DNA from 3 places in the Paenibacillus sp. CCS19 genome. Region 2 is predicted to be linked to each of the others. Evidence: riboswitches for the same ligand, from Rfam matches in the RefSeq annotation. Region 2 holds a riboswitch; each other region holds the start of a gene.
What was found. Region 2 has a riboswitch for ZMP and ZTP ahead of SBI19_RS12025 (phosphoribosylaminoimidazolecarboxamide formyltransferase). Riboswitches for the same ligand answer to the same signal wherever they lie in the genome.

Region 1 (6,203 bases), on a different contig from region 2:
CAGCGCAGATTGGGCATTACGTTCATCTTCGTTACGCATGATCAAGAGGAAGCGCTTGCGATGTCGGATGAGATTTTCGTCCTCAACAAAGGTACGATCCAACAGAGCGGAACGCCGACAGATATTTACGATGAGCCGATCAACCGTTTCGTTGCCGACTTCATTGGGGAATCGAACATCGTCGTTGGACGAATGAAGGAAGACTATGTCGTCGAATTCGCGGGCCGGACGTACGAATGTATGGACGGCGGCTTCAATAAGGACGAACAAGTCGAGATTGTGATCCGTCCAGAGGATCTGGAGATGACGCAGCCGGAGAGCGGCAAGCTGAAGGCGCGCGTCGATACGCAGCTGTTCCGCGGCGTTCACTACGAGATCATTGCCTATGACGAGGCGGACAACGAATGGCTCGTACACTCGACGAAGAAGGCGACGGTAGACGAGTGGATCGGGCTTGACTGGGAACCGGCAGCCATTCATGTCATGCGCTTCAACGAGACGGAAGAAGAGTTCGATAAGCGAATCGAGGCGTACACCGAAACGGACGAAGAAGAGGAAGAAGCCGAACATGTCCGTTAAATCGCGCAATCTGTATCTGATCCCGTACGCCGCGTGGATCGTATTGTTCGTCGTCGCGCCGATCGCGCTGATCGTTTATTATTCGTTGTTCGATATCGAAGGGAAGTTTACGTTCTCGAACTACAGCAGCTTCTTCACGCCCGTTTATATGCGGATGACGCTCAGCTCGTTCTGGTACGCCTTTCTGATTACGGCCTTTTCCTTGTTGATCGCTTATCCGGCCGCCTATCTGCTGACGCGTACGAAGCATAAGCAGCTATGGCTGCTGCTTATTATTCTGCCAAGTTGGATTAACCTGCTGCTGAAGGCTTACGCCTTCCTGGGGCTGTTCGGTACATACGGCATCGTGAATGCGGCGCTGGAGACATTCGGCATTGGCCGTCAGCAAATTTTGTTCACCGACTTCAGCTTCGTGTTCGTATCGGTTTATATTTTCATCCCGTTCATGATTCTGCCAGTCTTCAATGCGCTTGAGAAAATGAACCCGTCGCTCATCGACGCTGCGCGCGACCTTGGCGCTTCGCCATGGATAACGTTCCGCCGCGTGGTGTTCCCGCTGACGATCAATGGCGTGAAAGCCGGCTGCCAAGCGGTGTTCATTCCGGCGCTGTCGCTGTTCATGATTACGCGTCTCATCGCGGGCAACCGCGTCATTACGCTCGGTACGGCGATCGAGCAGCATTTTCTCGTCACGCAGGATTGGGGAATGGGCGCTACGATAGCCGTGTTCCTCGTCGTTATTATGGCGCTCATCATGGTGCTGACCGGTAATCGCCCCAAACGGGAGGTGAATCGATAATGGCTTCGCAACGGACATCCCGCGGGTGGAAATGGTCGAATCTGTATCTGATCGCTGTGTTCGTCGTGCTCTACGCGCCGATCTTCTTCCTGACGCTCTACTCGTTCAACAGCGGCGGCGCGATGCACGACTTCGAGGGCTTCACGCTCGAATGGTATAAGGAAGTGTTCGCGGACACGCGGCTGCTGATCATCGTGCTTAATACGCTCGTCATCGCACTGCTATCCTCGGCGTTGTCGACGATATTAGGCGTACTTGGCGCCCTTGCGATTCAGCATGTGAGACGACGCCGGACGCAGAATACGCTGTTGGCGCTTAACAACGTGCTTATTGTCAGCCCGGACGTTATTATCGGCGCGTCGTTCCTCATTCTGTTCACGATCGTCGGCATTAAGCTTGGCTTCGTATCGGTGCTGCTTGCGCATATCGCGTTCAGCGTCCCGATCGTTGTCATCATGGTGCTGCCGAAGCTGGAGGAGATGAGCTCGACGTGGATCGACGCTGCGCGCGACCTTGGCGCCAGCCGTACGGACGTGCTCACGAAGGTTATGCTGCCGTACATTCGGCCGGGCATCTTCGCCGGTTTCTTCATGGCGCTGACGTATTCGCTGGACGACTTCGCGGTAACGTTCTTCGTAACGGGCAACGGCTACTCCACGCTCGCTGTCGAGATCTATTCCCGTGCAAGGCAGGGGATCTCGTTGTCGATCAACGCGTTGTCGACGCTTATATTCCTATTCACGATCGTACTCGTGATCGGGTATTACTTCATTAATCAGCGAGGCAACCGACCGCCGGGAATGGAGGTGCAGAAATGAAGCAGCTCGTTCGAATGTTCATTGCCGTATTCGCAGTCGCCTTTGCGCTTATGTACGGTGCTCATCTGCTCAACTCCTCGGAAGGGTATGCGGGCAGCAATACGCTTACGATTTATAACTGGGGCGACTATATCGACCCGGATCTGATCACCGCGTTCGAAGAGGAGAGCGGTCTGAAGGTCATCTACCAGACGTTCGATTCGAACGAAGCGATGATGACGAAGATCGAGCAGGGCGGCACCACGTTCGATGTGAGCGTCCCTTCGGAATATGCGATCAGCAAAATGAAAGAAGAAAACCTGCTGCTCCCGATCGACCACAGCAAGCTGCCGAACTTAAGTCATATCGATGAGCGGTTTCTCAACTTGTCGTTCGACCCGGATAATGAATATTCGATTCCGTACTTCTGGGGGACGGTCGGCATCGTGTACAACCCAAGCATGCTGGATGACTGGCAGATTAAGAGCTGGAACGACCTATGGGATGAACGGCTGCGCAATCAGATTCTGCTCGTCGACGGTGCCCGCGAGGTGATCGGTTTCGGCTTGAACAGCCTCCATTACTCGCTCAACGATACGGAAGAAGCGCATCTGCAGGAAGCGAAGAGCAAGCTGTCTACACTGACGCCGAATGTGAAAGCGATCGTCGGCGATGAGATCAAGATGCTGCTCGCGAATGAAGAGGCAGCGGTAGGCGTCGTCTGGTCGGGTGACGCATCCGAGATTATGAGCGAGAATGAGAACCTCGATTATGTGGTACCAGAGGAAGGCTCGAACTTGTGGTTCGATAACATGGTTATTCCGAAGACGGCGCGCAACATCGAAGGTGCGTACAAGTTCATGAACTTCATGCTCGATCCGGAGCATGCGGCGCAGAATGCAGAGTATGTCGGTTATTCGACGCCGAACAAGGACGCGCTGGCACTGCTGCCAGAAGACATCTCGGGCGATGAACGGTTCTATCCGGCACCGGAGCTGACCGAGAAGCTCGAGGTATACCGCAACTTGGGCAAGCGGATGCTCGCGCATTACAACGAGCTGTTCCTGGAGTTCAAGATGCATCGTAAGTAGGGGAGAGCCGGAAGGCAGGCTGTCCCAATACAAAAGGCTGTCCATGCACTGGCCGACTTCACGCAGGATGATATCCTGGGGGAGTCGGTCGGCATAGGACAGCCTTATTGTGTAACATCAAATTGTAGGCGTTATTGATTTAGCTCAGCGTCTTGGTCATGATAATCTCCAGCGGCTGTGTATCGAGCACGAGGCATCCGGCATCCCGATAGCCCAGCTTGCGATAGAAGTGCTGTGCGCCTTCGTCGGCTTGCGTCGATGTCATGACGAAGGTATGGCCGCGCTGCTTCATATCCGCTTCCCAGCGGAGGACCACTTGCCTGCCGATGCCCGAACCTCGGAAGGGCTCATCCAACCAAATCAAATTCATGAAGGGTGTATTGTCCCAGAAGTAGCCGTATCGCATCCAGCCGAAATAGGAGCCGTGTTCGTCGCGGAGGATGTAGATTTCTTTTTCTTTTATTTTGGCAAGGATAAGATGCTCTGCAATATGGCGGTCGCGTTCGCGAATATAGGAATAATCGGATTCGATAGCAATGTCGATGTGCATGGCAGTTCCCCCTTTTACGGACACCATAACACTCGGCCCACAATTTGTAAACCGCGTCATCCACAGCGGTTGACTGTGCGGAACAATCGTTGATAAACTATTGAATAGTTAGACAATTGAATCGCTGCGTGTGACTGGCGGAGCATGGGGAACCATGAGGAAGCACGTAGTAGCAATAAGCCGTACGCCTGGGCAGAGATAAGTGCAGTTAATGCGCTTATCTCTTTTTGTTTGTTATCCGATAAACGAAGGGATGTCGTACGAATGAATGAACCATTGATTCTCGACGGAAACAAAGTGGCGGCGCATATCAAGGAGCAGTTGGCGGTACGGGTGGCGGGGCTGGCGGAGAAAGGCGTTGTGCCTTGTCTTGCAACAATCTTGGTCGGCGACGATCCGTCATCGGCAACGTACGTCCGCATGAAGGGCAATGCGTGCAAGCGCATCGGCATCCGTTCGATTCGCGTCGACCTGCCGTCTTCTACGACGACGGAACAGCTGATCGCGGCGATCCAGCAGTTGAATGAGGACGATAGCGTGCACGGTATTCTGCTGCAGCACCCGGTGCCGCATCATATCGATGAGCGGGCGGCGTTCGAGGCGATCGCGATCGAGAAGGACGTGGATGGCGTAACAACGCTTGGTTTTGCGCAAAATGCTTTCGGCTTCGCGCAGTATCCGTCCTGCACGCCGGCTGCGATTATTGCGATTCTCGATTATTACGATATTCCAATCGAAGGCAAACATGCTGTCGTCATCGGCCGCAGCCCGATTCTCGGCAAGCCGGTATCCGCGATGCTGCTTAACCGCAACGCGACAGTCACAACATGCCACTCGCGGACGAATGGACTGCCCGAGCTTGTTGGACTCGGCGACATCGTTGTTGCCGCCGTCGGCAAGGCGAAGTTCGTGAAGGGCGATTGGATCAAGCCAGGAGCGGTTGTGCTCGACGCAGGCTACAATGAGGGCAACGTCGGCGACGCCGACTATGAAGCTTGCGCGGAGCGCGCGAGCGCGATCACGCCAGTGCCGGCGGGCGTCGGTCCGGTCACGATTGCAACGCTGCTGAAGCATACGGTGGATTCGGCGGAACGAGCGGCTGCGAAGTAGATTATTTGGGTCACTTAGCGGGGGGCTCCTTCTATAACATAGACGCATAGAAAAAAGCGTTGCTCAGTGACTCAGCAACGCTTTTTCTATGCGCTCATTTACTCCAACGAAAGCTGTGTCCATAGGGGCATGTGACTCTCGGTACCTAGTTGCGTACACGACGCTGTCCTGCCATCGTCACGAGGTAAAACGGCTAAATCACGTGGAACGTTGATCAACCGAGTCTTTTCCCGGCGCAGCTATCATGGTCCGATTGCGGCCAGCTTCCTTCGCTGCATACAATGCCTCATCCGCTAGGCGAATCAGCGTGCTCGAATCGCTGCCGTGCTGCGAAGATACGGCGACGCCGAGCGAGAGCGTAATGACGCGGTTAGCCGGCGTCGGTTCCTTCTCCATCGCTTTGCGGATTCGCTCCGCGAGTCGGAATGCCTCGTCAGCTGTAACACGTGGAAGCAGCGCGACGAATTCTTCACCGCCGAAACGGCAGCAAATATCGCTGGAGCGGACCGACCGCTGCATGACTTGGGCCAAACATTTCAGCACTTCATCGCCAATCTGATGCCCGAGCGTATCGTTGACGCATTTGAACCGGTCGAGATCCATAATGATTAAGCCGAATGGAACGTTTGTTGCGGTCCATTCGCTCAACACTTCCTCCATCGCGCGCCGGTTCATCAGCCCAGTAAGCGGATCGACGTGGGCAGCATGCGACAGCTCCTCGGACTGCTTGCGCAGCGTCTCGACGGCAAGCACGACGGTCTGCGATAGGACATGCGCCTCGCGGTTCCAGTGGTTCGGGCTCACGGGTGGAGGCAGCTCGTTCGTACCTGCTGCTTGCCCAATATAGTCCGTGAGGGCGGCGAAAGGCAGCGCGAGCTTGCGTGCAATATACATGGCAGCCAGCATGATGATGAGGAAAGGCAGCGACATGTAGATGATCGTCGAACGAATCTGACTGTTGAGCTGTTCATAGACAGTCTGGACTGGCGACTGCATGACGATGCCCCACCCGGTATTGGGTACAGATGCATAACCTGCAAGATAGGTTCTGCCCTTCAGGTTGACGACTTTGGCTTCGCCTGTCTGACCGTGCATCAAGTTCTGTACGACCGTATTGCGTGAAACATCTTCCGCTAGTCGGGACTGGTCTGGGTGGAAGATCAGCTTGCCGCTGGAATCGACGACATAGAAGTACGAGCCGTTGTCTTCGACCAGATTGCTGCCGAAGATCGTGTTTAGAATATTTTTCTCTTGCAAATAGATGGTCCCGCCGATGA
Region 2 (6,203 bases):
GCGATGTCGATGAAGCGACGATTATGAGCTACAGCCAAGAGAAGGGCGTAGGCTACCTCGGTTGGTCTTGGAAGGGTAATGGTTCCGGTCTTGAATACCTGGACATGTCGAATGACTGGGCGGGCACGAGCTACACGGAGCAGGGCAATGCCATTATTAACGGTACTTATGGGATCAAAGCGACGTCCAAGCTAGCGTCTGTATTCTAACAGCAGCGGCCTTAATCGTGGCAAAATGAGAAAGAGGGAACGGGATGCAGCAAGCTGCAGCCCCGTTCCCTCTTTCTTCAATATATAAGAATCTTCGTCTAGCGTTTATCCCCGTTTCGTCTGCAGACGAATCACGTTCCAAGACGCACGGCCGAGCACGGCGCTCACTTTGCCTTGGTCAACCGTCGTCTGTCCGCCGGTTCGCGGCAGAACGCGGTTAGGATCTGCCTTCGTGTTGGCAGCTTTCAGGTCGTCGCTCTCCATGACGATATGTTCGACCAGGCGAAGCTCACTGCCGAAGCTGCGGACGTCAACGTTCAGCTCCATCGACTCTGTGAGATGGCGGTTGACGGCGAAGATCGTCAGCTGGCCGGATTCCTCATCGAATACGCTGACCGATTCGAGATAAGGAACGTCCGTGAAGTCCTTCGAATCATATTTGTCCGATTGCACATTCGACAGCAGCACCGTGCCGCGTCCGAAGTTCGAAGCATGCAGGAACGGGTAATACGTCGTCTGCAGCCAGAGATCGCCGCCCGTATCGGTCATGATCGGTGCGATCGTATTGATGAGCTGCGCGAGGCAGGCCATCTTCACGCGGTCGGCGTTCTTGAGGATCGTAATGATGTAGCAGCCTACTGCCAGCGCGTCCTCATGCGTATATACATCCTCGAATTCAGGCGGCGCAATCTGCCAGCGCTCGTCTGCACGGCTCGAACCGATCGAGTTCCATACATTCCATTCGTCGAGCGACAGCATGAGCTTCTTCTTGGAGCGCTTCTTCGCTTGGATGTAGTCGGCGATCGAAGCGACGCTGCTGATGAAGGCATCCAGATCAAGCGAGCTCGCCAGGAAGTTCGCCGTATTGTTGTTGTTATTATTGTAATAAGCATGCAGCGACAGGAAATCAACTTGATCGTAGCACAGGTCCAGTACGGTCGCTTCCCATTCTGCGAAGGTGGACATGCCTCTCGACGAGCTGCCGCATGCGACAAGCTCAATCGATGGATCGACCCAGCGCATCACTTTGGCTGTCTCGTTCGCGAGACGGCCGTATTCATATGCCGTCTTCGCACCAATCTGCCAAGGACCGTCCATTTCGTTGCCGAGGCACCAGGTTTTGAAATTATGAGGATCGCGGTAGCCATGCGAGATACGCAGGTCGCTCCAATAGGAGCCGGATGGATGGTTGCAATATTCCACGAGATTGCGCGCTGCGTCGATGCCGCGCGTACCGAGGTTAACCGCCATCATGACTTCCGTGCCTGCAAGCTTCGCCCAATCGGCGAATTCGTTCGTACCTACTTCATTCGTCTCCGTCGTCCACCAAGCGAGCTCGAGCAGACGTTTACGCTCCGACTTCGGTCCAACGCCGTCTTCCCAGTTGTAGCCGGACACGAAGTTGCCGCCTGGATAGCGAATGATTGGCACATTGAGTGCGCGAATAGCTTCGAGGGCATCCTGACGGAAGCCGTTGGCGTCAGCCGTTGGATGGCCTGGATCGTAGATGCCGCCATATACAGCGCGTCCTAAGTGTTCGATGAACGAACCGTATACGCGTGGGTCGACAGCTGCGACCGTGAAATTCTTATCAATAAGCATAGTGGATCGAATCGCCATTGATGAAACCCCCTAATGTAGAATTAAGTAATTATCAAATCCAGTAAACGTTGTCATTCTACTATATTCGTATCATAATAGGGATATCGAATACAATCTTAATGTTTAGGATTCACATAATACGAAATTCTACACAGGTGGTGAGCAGATGCAGCTGACAACGAGTTCGGATTCACTGCGCGTCTATGAAGCGTTAGCGAGCGAAGTCCGATTGCTAATCATTGATAAATTGTTTGAACGGGAACGGCATGTGAAGGAGCTGGCTGCCGAGCTTTACTTGAGCAGCGCCGTCGTCAGCGGTCATATTCGCAAGCTGGAGGAAGCCGGCATCGTCGGGAGCAAAATGAAACGGATTGAGGGGGGAACGTACAAGTACTGCTACGTGAAGGCGGAGTTTATGCAGATCAAGCTGTCGCCGGATGCGCCAGCATCGTTAAGCGTTCGAGAGCTGTCGATTCCGATCGGTCATTACACCGATTATGAAGCTATACCGACATGCGGAATCGCGACGGCGAACGCGATGATCGGCGAATATGATCAGCCGGTCTGCTTCATGGATCCGGAGCGGGTGAACGCGGGCATTCTATGGATGGCGAAGGGCTGGGTCGAGTACAAAATCCCGAATTACTTGTATAAGGACCAGCGTCTGCATGAGATCGAAATCTCGCTTGAGATCGGATCGGAAGCGCCGCGCGTCAATGAGCATTGGCCATCCGACATCCGATTTTACTTCAATGGCAAGCCGCTCGGCGTATGGACGAGCCCGGGCGATTTCGGGAAGACGAGAGGCCGGTTAACCCCGGAATGGTGGCAGTCGGATGTAAATCAATATGGACTGCTGAAGGTGCTTCGCATTAAAGAGTCAGGCACGTATGTGGACGGACTGAAGGTGTCCGATGTGGGATTGTCCGACATTGAGACGAGCGCAATGAACTGGACGTTCCGAATCGCTGCGGAAGACACCGGCCGAGGACGAGGCGGACTTACATTGTATGGCCGAAGCTTCGGCAACTACAATCAAGATATGATCGTTCGCAGCTACTATACGTAAGTGTCATGTAGAGATAAATAATAGCTTGCATCCTAATGAATAATCGGACTACAATAAAGTAAATAAATGGGATGTGCGACTGGCGTAAACGTGGAAAACCACGAGGGAGCACATCGTTAGCAAGCCGTACGCCTGGGCAAAGTACTTGGACAATATGTCGGAGTGCTTTTTTTATTTGCTGAAAGGAGTATATAACAATGGAGCTTGATCTTCGATATGGAATGAACCCCCATCAAAAGAAGGCAAAGTTATACGCGAACCCAGGCAAATTGCCGATTAAGGTGTTGAATGGTGAAGCGAGTTATATTAACTTACTAGATGCATTAAACGCATTCCAACTTGTTTGCGAGCTTAGAAGAAGTATAGGCAAGCCCGCGGCAGCCTCGTTTAAACATGTCAGTCCGGCAGGCGCAGCGGTATATTCCCCGTTATGCGAATCGCTGGTCCAATCTTATTTTGTGGAAGGGCTGGAATTGTCTCCTCTAGCTGTTGCTTATGCAAGAGCCAGAGGCGCGGACCGTATGTCGTCTTTTGGAGATTGTGCGGCTTTCAGCGACCCGGTTGATGTGACGGTAGCGGAATTACTTAAGAAAGAGGTTTCGGATCTTATCGTTGCACCGGGTTATGACAAGGATGCGCTTGCGCTGCTGCGAAAGAAAAAGAATGGGAATTACCTTATCATTGAGATAGATCCAGACTATAGGCCAGAGCGGATTGAAAGAAGATCTGTGTTCGGGATAACGCTTGAACAAGAACGAAATGATGTAGCGATTTCGGATCAACACCTTAAGAACATTGTAACAACGGAACAATGGATTCCTGACCATGCTAAGAGAGATTTGCTTGTCGCACTAATAACGCTCAAATATTCACAGTCCAACTCCGTTTGTTTGGCGAAAGACGGCCAAACCATTGGAATTGGTACGGGACAGCAATCAAGAATCCATTGTACGAGACTCGCAGCTGAGAAAGCGGATAATTGGTGGCTAAGACAACATCCGATTATACATGAGATGAGATTTCGTGCAGGAATATCGCGTGCTGAAATCAATAATGCGATTGATGGTTGGACGAATGAACATGGTTCAAATGCAGAAGAGATACGATGGAGACAATATTACCAGACAGTGCCAGAACGATTGAGCCAATCTGCCAAGCAGCAATGGCTTGCAGGTCTTAAGGAGGTTTCGTACGCTTCCGATGCCTTGCTGCCCTTCCGAGATAATGTTGACCGCGCTGCCCGGAGCGGAGTCAGATACCTGGTGCAGACCGGTAGTTCAACAAGAGATGAACAAGTGGTTGAAGCGGCCAATGAATATGGAATGGTGATGGCTTATTCAGGTGTTCGGTTGTTCCATCACTAGAATGATTAGCGGAAGCTGAGGGCCTGCATTTTCGGTCCGAAGCTGCCGCTTGTTTCTTTTACAGCCGCTAATGAACCATTTTCAACCGATCAACCAGATTCCGATTTTGCCTCCAATCAGCGAGTTTCTGCCCCGCAGCAACTGCCCTCGCCGTGTATCGTAACCCCTCGTTCATGCTTGTCCCCGGTCATTACCCTCCCAGCCTCTCGATAGCTCAATCCCAGTCGTACCAAGGGTTTCGGAATTCGGATAGCGCCTCAGAAAAGAGTCTATTGTGCCGCCTGCCCCCCTCTGTCGTATAGTGTGGTTATTCGATCCGAGAACGCCACAGAGAGAAGGGATGCGCATGGAACAAAGCACTACGGCAACGAGTTCCAAGACAACCAGCACGAATACGCCTCAAGTCGTTAAACGCCGGCCGGCAACGGGAATATGGAAAGATCATCAATTATACTTTCTGCTCCTCCTGCCGATTGCCTACTTTATTTTATTCAAATATGTGCCGATGTACGGCGCAGCGATCGCCTTTCAGGATTACAGCATTTTCAAAGGCGTATCGGGCAGCGAGTGGATCGGGTTCGAGAACTTCCGCGAGTTGTTCGCGATGAGTCAGTTCTATGAGGTGGTGCGAAACACGCTGCTGCTGAACCTGCTTGATCTCGTCTTCTCCTTCCCGGCTCCGATTATACTCGCGCTGCTGCTGAATGAACTGCGAGTGATGTGGTTTAAGAAAACAGCGCAGACGCTGCTGTATTTGCCGCATTTTATATCGTGGATCATTATCGGCGGTCTCGTGTATCAGATGTTCTCGAACAGCGGCGGCCTGGTGAACAACATGATCACCTCGCTGGGCTTCGATTCCGTTCCGTTCTTAACCGAGAAGAACCACTGGCTGCTCGTCTACTTAGGGACAGGCATCTGGCAGAGCGCCGGCTGGGGAACGATCATCTATCTGGCTGCGCTGACGGGCATCAACAAAGAGTTGTACGAGGCGTCGGAGGTGGACGGCGCAGGCCGATTGAAGAAAATGTGGCATATTACGCTGCCGGGCATTCGCTCCACGATCGTCGTCATGCTCATCATGCAGCTGGGCCATATTATGACGATCGGATTTGAACGTCCGTTCGTCATGGGCAACGATCTCGTCAAAGATTATTCCGAGGTTATCAGTACGTTCGTCTACAAAGCAGGTCTGCAATCCGCGCAATTCTCGCTCGCAACAGCGATGGGCTTATTCCAGGCGCTAGTTGGCTTAGTGTTCGTCGTCGCGTCCAATGCGATTGCGAAGAAGTTCGGGGAACAAGGCATATGGTAGGGGGCAAGGGGATGACCAACAATAAGGCGCTAACAAGAGTTCGGATGTCCGACATCGTTATTATGCTGATCGTAGGCGTGACGATGATCATCTGCCTCGTGCCGTTCCTTCACATTATTGCCGTATCGCTCAGCTCGAAGCAGGAGATTATGTCCGATCGGGTTACGATTTTCCCAAGGGATATCGATTGGCACGCCTATGAGATTGTGTTCCAGGATTCGAGAATGCTCTGGTCGATGGGTCTTACCATTGTGCTCACGGTCGCGTTCACCGCAATCAGTATGCTGATGAGCATCTTCGCGGCTTATCCGCTTACGAAGGAACATCTCAAAGGCCGCTCCTTCTTCATGATGCTGATCGTGTTCACGATGTTTTTCAGCGGCGGACTTATCCCGGAATATTTGCTGGTCAAGCAGCTCGGATTGTTAGATAATTTACTCTCGCTCATTCTGCCGGGCATGATCAGCGCGTTCAACCTTATCATTCTGCGTACGTTCTTCTCGACGATCCCTGCAAGCCTAGAGGAATCAGCCTATCTGGATGGCAGTTCGCACATTGGCACGCTCATTCGAATCGTACTGCCGCTGTCGCTGCCCGTGCTGGCAACGCTCAGCTTGTTCTATGCGGTAACGAGATGGAACGGA
Region 3 (6,203 bases), on a different contig from region 2:
AATTACCGAATCCATCAGCAAGCGTCCTATCCCAAATCGTCGAGCACTTGGTAGGACATAGAGACGACGAACACGACCAACTGCTTTAATACCTGCGTAAGGGTCTTGGTTTAACCCGCATACCCCTACAATATCGCCTTCTTTAATAGCGATGAAGAGGGCTTCCCCGTCCCCGTCAAATGTATTGGTTCCCGCTTCATAGTCTGCCACTAAACGTTTGATGTGACGAAACCCTTCGCTCGAGCTTTCTTCAACGAGCCGCTTTAACTTAGAGGTTTCTAGATGATTAACTTTTATGATGATAAAATCATTCATTTAACTACCCCTTTAATTTAACCCTTTCCGTATGGGCAGCACAGCAGCCGCGCCATTCTACCCTATTAATTTCAACCTATCGAAATACTTGTTTATTTCCTGAAGGTTCTTTCATATTCCTCCAGGCTCTCATTCGGCAAATGGGGATATCCATTTTTCATTTAAATCCGGACTTACAAGGACCTCTTTAAATTTGTCGATTTTATAATCAATAAGCCTTTGCGTCTCCAGTAATCTGTCAATCTCGTTCTGAATTCTATTCTTGTGTTCGATTAGAATGGAGACTCTCTGATGAAGCGAGGCTTCACCCATTTCGTAAAGCTTACGGAAACGCTTCATTTCTTCCAGTGTCATTCCGGTTGCTTTGAGTCTCGTTAAAAAGATCATGCCATCCAATTGATGTTTACTGTACGTTCTGTGCCCGCTTGCTTTGCGGTCGGCATACGGAAGTAAGCCGATTTTCTCATAATAGCGGATCGTATCTTCTGACAACCCCGTGAATTCAGCAGCCTGTTTGATTGAGCTTGCGGTTTCGGGAACCTCGATCACTTTGCCGCACCTCCTGACGTATTACCACGGTATCGCTCCGTTCTCATCAAAGAAACCGCCGCTGGGACCATCGTCCGGAAGGGTGGCGAGTTTCACGACAATGGAAGCGCCCTGTTCAACGGTACGATAACCCTTATGTCCATTCAAATCCGTAGCGGTATACCCTGGATCAGCTGAATTTATCTTGATCGGCGTATCTTTTAATTCTTTGGCAAACAAGACCGTTAGTGCATTGACAGCCGTTTTCGAACTCATGTAGGCGATCAGATTTATTCCGTATTTCTCGGCATCCGATTCCGGGGTATTATACTCGGTCAAGGAAGCCAAGCCGCTTGAAAGGTTTACAATTCTGCCAGCAGGCGATTTTTTAATCAAAGGGAGCATTGTCTTAGTGACTGAAAAACTGCCGAAAACATTGGTCTCATAAGTGTCCCTCAGAACAGTTAAGTCATGTTGACTCGGAGGAAGACCACTTTCCAAGCACACGCCAGCGTTATTAATCAGAACATCAAGCGCCCCATACTGATCATCAATTTGTTTGACTGCGGATTGTATGGTGTCCAAATCTGTTATGTCCAGGGTAATTGCCTTTGCATTGATGTTCTCCGCCGTCAGGGTAGCCGTCGCTTCCTGTCCTCTTGCTTCATCCCTTGAACCGAGCAATATTGTGAATCCTAGTTTGCCCAGTTGCTTGGCAGTCTCAAGACCAATACCTTTGTTTCCGCCAGTGATCAGAACTACTTTTGATGCGCTCATGATTACGCCCCCAATAAGTGATATTGACTTGACAACGATCACTATACAAATTGGAGTACACTCCAAGTCAAGAGCAACATTCAACATTCGAATGTCTTGTTCTTGGACTATCGGGGGCGATATTGGGTATGAACGTTTAACTGATTAACCCCATTCTCATTTCAAGCTAATATGCCTAATACTAGCTTGTCTGACGCTTCCATTTATTTTCTGAAAGTCCTTTCATAATCCTCAAAACGAATCTTTCTAATTTGCTTCCTATCAGATGATCGAACAATTATACCTTCGGATCGACCATTCGTATCAATGCCAACCTTTGTCTGTTCGAAGTTTTTAAGGTATTTAAAGGTATCCTCAATAGTCATTGGAAAACTCGCTCCATCAATCTCTGCTAATAGCGGGGCGCATCGAAGATCGTTTGCCTGAATAAATTTAGCTTTCTCATGTTCGTTGTAAAAAGGTTGATTGCCATGCTCGCGCCAAGAGGCGATCTTCTCTTCAGGTAAAGCTAGAAGCTTTTCCAGTTCATTCTCCGTCAAAGAGAATACGTCAAACACCCTGTACGATTGAATTTTGCTATCCGTGTAATTCTTTGCAGATTTGGTCTTACCGCCATAAGACTCTTGATAAACGACTGTTAATGCCCAATCTCCCTGGGGGAAATGATCTTCAACATACTTGTCTGCTATTGGTTTAAGGAATTCTGCTATATTGCCATATGGATTACCAACACGATCTCCCTTGGCATAGAGCAATTCTTCTCTGGAGCCAATCAAATAATCAATCTCATTAAGATCATTTCTAAAGAAGATCATCCTTGAATTCTCGCCATCCACTTTCTCATAAATATAGATTGTATCAGCGTCAGTTAACAATCCTCTCTCCTCAACTACATCTTCGATTAGTTTGCCTCGCTCACCCAACTTGTGGTAGGTAAGAATACTAGGATACTTCGTAATCGAGTTGATTTTTTTAAGATCCATTCCTGATCCTCCTCTACATTAAACTACCGTTCTCCGTTAGTCTGATAAAAGCCTCTTAGTTAAGATGAGCATCTAAATTCTTTATAAGTCGATCTTTTATAGAATGCGTACCGTCGACCGAAAATTCCTTGCCGGTGATCATTTCGAAGAGACGGATATAGCGATGCGACAGTTCGATGATAAGGTCATCCGGTGCGGCAGGCAGGATCTCATCTTTATAAGGGTCGCAATGCTCCCTGAACCAAAGCCGCAGGAATTCTTTGTCGATATTCTCCGGTTCCTTGCCTTCGGCTAACCTCGATTCATAGGTCTCTTTGATCCAGTAGCGGGAAGAATCGGGTGTATGTATCTCGTCGATGAGAAGAATTTCGCCTTTGTCATCAATTCCGAATTCATATTTGGTATCTACCAGAATTAATCCGTTCCTTGCTGCAATCTCTGTGCCCCTGGCAAAAAGCGAGAATGCGATTTTCCGCAAATACTCCAAGGTCTCTTTGTCGATTAAGCCTTCGTCAACGATTTGGGCAGCCGAAACCGATTCGTCATGTGCTGCTGATTTCTTTGATGGCGTCAGGATCGGTTCTTCGAACTTTTGATTTCTCTTCATTCCATCGGGTAGAATATTGCCGCATATGTCACGGATACCTTGTGAGTATTGGACCCATGCCGAGGTGTCTGTCGAACCCGTAAGATAGGCGCGCACTACAAATTCAACCGGAAACACCTTGCATTTTTTTCCTATTGTAACATTCGGGTCCGGGATACTAATAACGTGGTTACTTACTATATCGGAGGTATTTTCAAACCAAAAAGCGCTAAGCTTATTTAATACTTGGCCTTTAAACGGAATGTTGGCAAGAATCCTGTCAAATGCGCTTTGGCGGTCTGTGGTGATAAGGATTAGAGAGTCACCTAGATCATAGGTGTCGCGAACTTTATCTCTCCTGAACCCGGGTACATTCAGAAATGAGGTGTCTTCGAGACAGCTCTTAAGGTTCTTTTGAATCGTTTCTTTGGTTATCATGGAAGCCTCCTTGATCAATAATGAATTTGAGTCTTTGAGCTTCGATAACTAAAATAAAAAAAGCATCTGATCTAAGATCAAATACTTTGCCCAGGCGTACGGCTTATGAAATATGTGCTCCCCCGTAGTTACCCTACGTTACGCCAGTCACACATATTTTTAATACAAATCCATAGTACCAGACAATTCCATTAAAACCAATACAGTTTTTGTATATATTTAACATCGTGCTTATGTTACCAGGCGGCTCGCCCGTATATGCTACTTCTGTCGTTAAATTATCGTTTACAGTTAGCTTAAGATTTCGCCTGAACTGTTTTTTCAAATAATTTTCGATAATGAACTAATCCGAAGTCTCTTTCGAGTTCATTTATATTGCTCCAAAAGCTTTCTTCATTAAACCCTACAAAGTCCTCCATCATTGACAACGCAAGATTGTGAAAAGCATGAGCAATTCGAAATACACGATTGCAGTTATACATGTTGAATTCACCACTATTTTTAATATCCAGAAATGCTTGATAATTAAGGGCTAAATAAGCTTTCGTTTTGCTTTCCTTCAAAATCCATCACTCATTTCAATATAGATTTTCCTGTATTTATTCGACCTTCTATTCGCTCTCTGAATATCGTAAGTTCATTAGCGCAATCTGTCCGTTAGTTGAGAAAACGGCAGCCGATCGTTGACAGGCTGCCGTAATGTCTGGATTGAGCTATAGTATCCGTTTAGCGCAATAACCTAACTCTTCTTTATTGACGAGAAAAGAACTGTTTGTGGCTGCATTGGGACAGTAGCCCCGGTCCCTTTGGCTGATAGTCAAGCGGGAGGGGGTTCCCTTTTGGCGGGAATGCGAGGTCAAACTTCCGAGGAATGAGGTCTTCGTTCATTGTAAAGCTCTCCCCATTCTTTCATCAACAATATAATCGGGTTCAAGGTTTTTCCGAATTCGGTAAGCGAGTATTCTACCTTTGGTGGTACCTGATTGTACGTTTTGCGGGCTATGATTCCTTCACGTTCGAGTTCCCGCAGTTGCAAGGTAAGAATATGATGAGTGACCTGAGGGTAAATTTTGCGAAGCTCGCCGAACCGCTTCGTTCCGCTCATTAAATGATAAAGAATCACTCCCTTCCACTTTCCACCAATAACGTCAAACGTCGTTTCGACTGGACACTTTTTTTCAGAAGCATTTACCATCCCGTTACCCCTCCACATAGTATCATTTTTATTACTTAGTATTATTAATTTGCGTACTTTAAGTGTATTACTTACCTGAATGAAAAAGAGCTTCAAGAAGTTTATGACGAAATTATCTCTAAGGGAGGCAAGGCCCTCGCTGTTCAGACTGACGTTGCCGATCCTCGGCAGGTTGAAGCGCTTGTAAACAAGACTTTGGATACATTTGGAAGTCTGAATATGGCTTGGAACAACGCGGGTATTCTTGGTGCTTTCTCACCTGTACACGAGCTATCCTTTGAAGATTTCGATACTCTGATGTCGATCAATCTGCGTGGCGTGTTCGCCTGTCTAAAGTACGAGATTGCAGCAATGCTCGACCTTGGAATCCAGGGCTCGATCGTTAACACTTCTTCGTGGACGGCGCATGGGGCAATGCCGAGTACTTCAGGCTACGCCGCCTCCAAGGGAGCACTCGATGCAATGACGAGAACTGTTGCGTTGGAGGTTGGTCCTAGCAGCATTCGAGTTAACAATGTCAGTCCTGGAATGATTGCAACTCCGATGTCGCAGGAGGTTCTAAGCGACGAGGCTACGGCACGTCCCTTCGTCAAGCAAACGCCGTTACAGCGGGTGGGCCAATCCGAAGACGTGGCCGATGCTGTGGTCTGGCTTCTCTCCGATGACGCTCGTTTTGTTACTGGTCAGAGCATACTCGTAGATGGCGGTTATACTATTGGCGGATTACGTCCGTGACAGAACGAAGCAGTATTAAAGCCAAACGGCAGCCGAATGATTAATTCCCGGCTGCCATTTTGTCGATTTATATAAAGTGTAGCTGTTGTACAAGTAGTCGGCGGCTTTCATTTTATTGATTTTTCATTTTATCCAGCGTTTCCAGGTATAGGACTTGAAGAAATTTCTTGATATTGACTTTGCGCTTTTCCTGCGGGCATTTCTCGTCGATTTCTCGCATCTTGAGACGCACGTCTTCGAAGTCGAAATAGAGCGGCGCGTAATGCTCGAACTTCGGGTGGCTGTAATCCGTGAGCCCGATGCTCGCCAAGTTGGATAAAGCGGCGATGACGGTCCGTCGAACGCGCTGCTCGAGCGCCTTCCCTTCCTTCTCAATATCGCCGCCTTTCGGCTTGCTCGCCCGGGCTCCGATTTCGTATAACGCTTTAAGTGATGGAAAGCCACCGTCCTGTTGCCGTCCAATCAGCCATGACATCATCTCGATAATGTCATGTGCTCCGCTTTCTCCGATGATGCCCATGTCCAATAAGATCATCCGCATGATTTCTTTGGCATCGTGCTTCTTCCGCGTGCCCGCGGACTCCGAGCTCAGGTCGTCTAGTTTCGCGATCGACTGTTTGATTTCCTTCAGATAACGGGCCATTCG

Region 1: another riboswitch for ZMP and ZTP. It lies ahead of SBI19_RS16320 (bifunctional 5,10-methylenetetrahydrofolate dehydrogenase/5,10-methenyltetrahydrofolate cyclohydrolase); the one in region 2 lies ahead of SBI19_RS12025 (phosphoribosylaminoimidazolecarboxamide formyltransferase).
Region 3: another riboswitch for ZMP and ZTP. It lies ahead of SBI19_RS00615 (phosphoribosylaminoimidazolesuccinocarboxamide synthase); the one in region 2 lies ahead of SBI19_RS12025 (phosphoribosylaminoimidazolecarboxamide formyltransferase).

Annotation. Positions count from the first base shown of each region.
Region 1 covers NZ_BTCK01000022.1:94,782-100,984, forward strand. Annotated here, with positions in the region: gene SBI19_RS16295 (ABC transporter ATP-binding protein) at 1-579, shown strand, start outside; gene SBI19_RS16300 (ABC transporter permease) at 569-1,378, shown strand; gene SBI19_RS16305 (ABC transporter permease) at 1,378-2,196, shown strand; gene SBI19_RS16310 (ABC transporter substrate-binding protein) at 2,193-3,266, shown strand; gene SBI19_RS16315 (GNAT family N-acetyltransferase) at 3,406-3,816, opposite strand; ZMP/ZTP riboswitch at 3,937-4,017, shown strand; gene SBI19_RS16320 (bifunctional 5,10-methylenetetrahydrofolate dehydrogenase/5,10-methenyltetrahydrofolate cyclohydrolase) at 4,081-4,926, shown strand; gene SBI19_RS16325 (sensor domain-containing diguanylate cyclase) at 5,125-6,203, opposite strand, start outside.
Region 2 covers NZ_BTCK01000014.1:46,650-52,852, reverse strand. Annotated here, with positions in the region: gene SBI19_RS12040 (cellulase family glycosylhydrolase) at 1-209, shown strand, start outside; gene arfA (arabinosylfuranosidase ArfA) at 315-1,829, opposite strand; gene SBI19_RS12030 (ArsR/SmtB family transcription factor) at 1,978-2,880, shown strand; ZMP/ZTP riboswitch at 2,946-3,025, shown strand; gene SBI19_RS12025 (phosphoribosylaminoimidazolecarboxamide formyltransferase) at 3,078-4,244, shown strand; gene SBI19_RS12020 (ABC transporter permease) at 4,591-5,559, shown strand; gene SBI19_RS12015 (carbohydrate ABC transporter permease) at 5,571-6,203, shown strand, end outside.
Region 3 covers NZ_BTCK01000001.1:110,309-116,511, reverse strand. Annotated here, with positions in the region: gene SBI19_RS00635 (GNAT family N-acetyltransferase) at 1-315, opposite strand, end outside; gene SBI19_RS00630 (MerR family transcriptional regulator) at 445-864, opposite strand; gene SBI19_RS00625 (SDR family oxidoreductase) at 886-1,620, opposite strand; gene SBI19_RS00620 (RNA ligase family protein) at 1,824-2,603, opposite strand; gene SBI19_RS00615 (phosphoribosylaminoimidazolesuccinocarboxamide synthase) at 2,659-3,627, opposite strand; ZMP/ZTP riboswitch at 3,709-3,788, opposite strand; gene SBI19_RS00610 (hypothetical protein) at 3,924-4,190, opposite strand; gene SBI19_RS00605 (winged helix-turn-helix transcriptional regulator) at 4,484-4,822, opposite strand; gene SBI19_RS00600 (SDR family NAD(P)-dependent oxidoreductase) at 4,889-5,557, shown strand; gene SBI19_RS00595 (response regulator) at 5,670-6,203, opposite strand, start outside.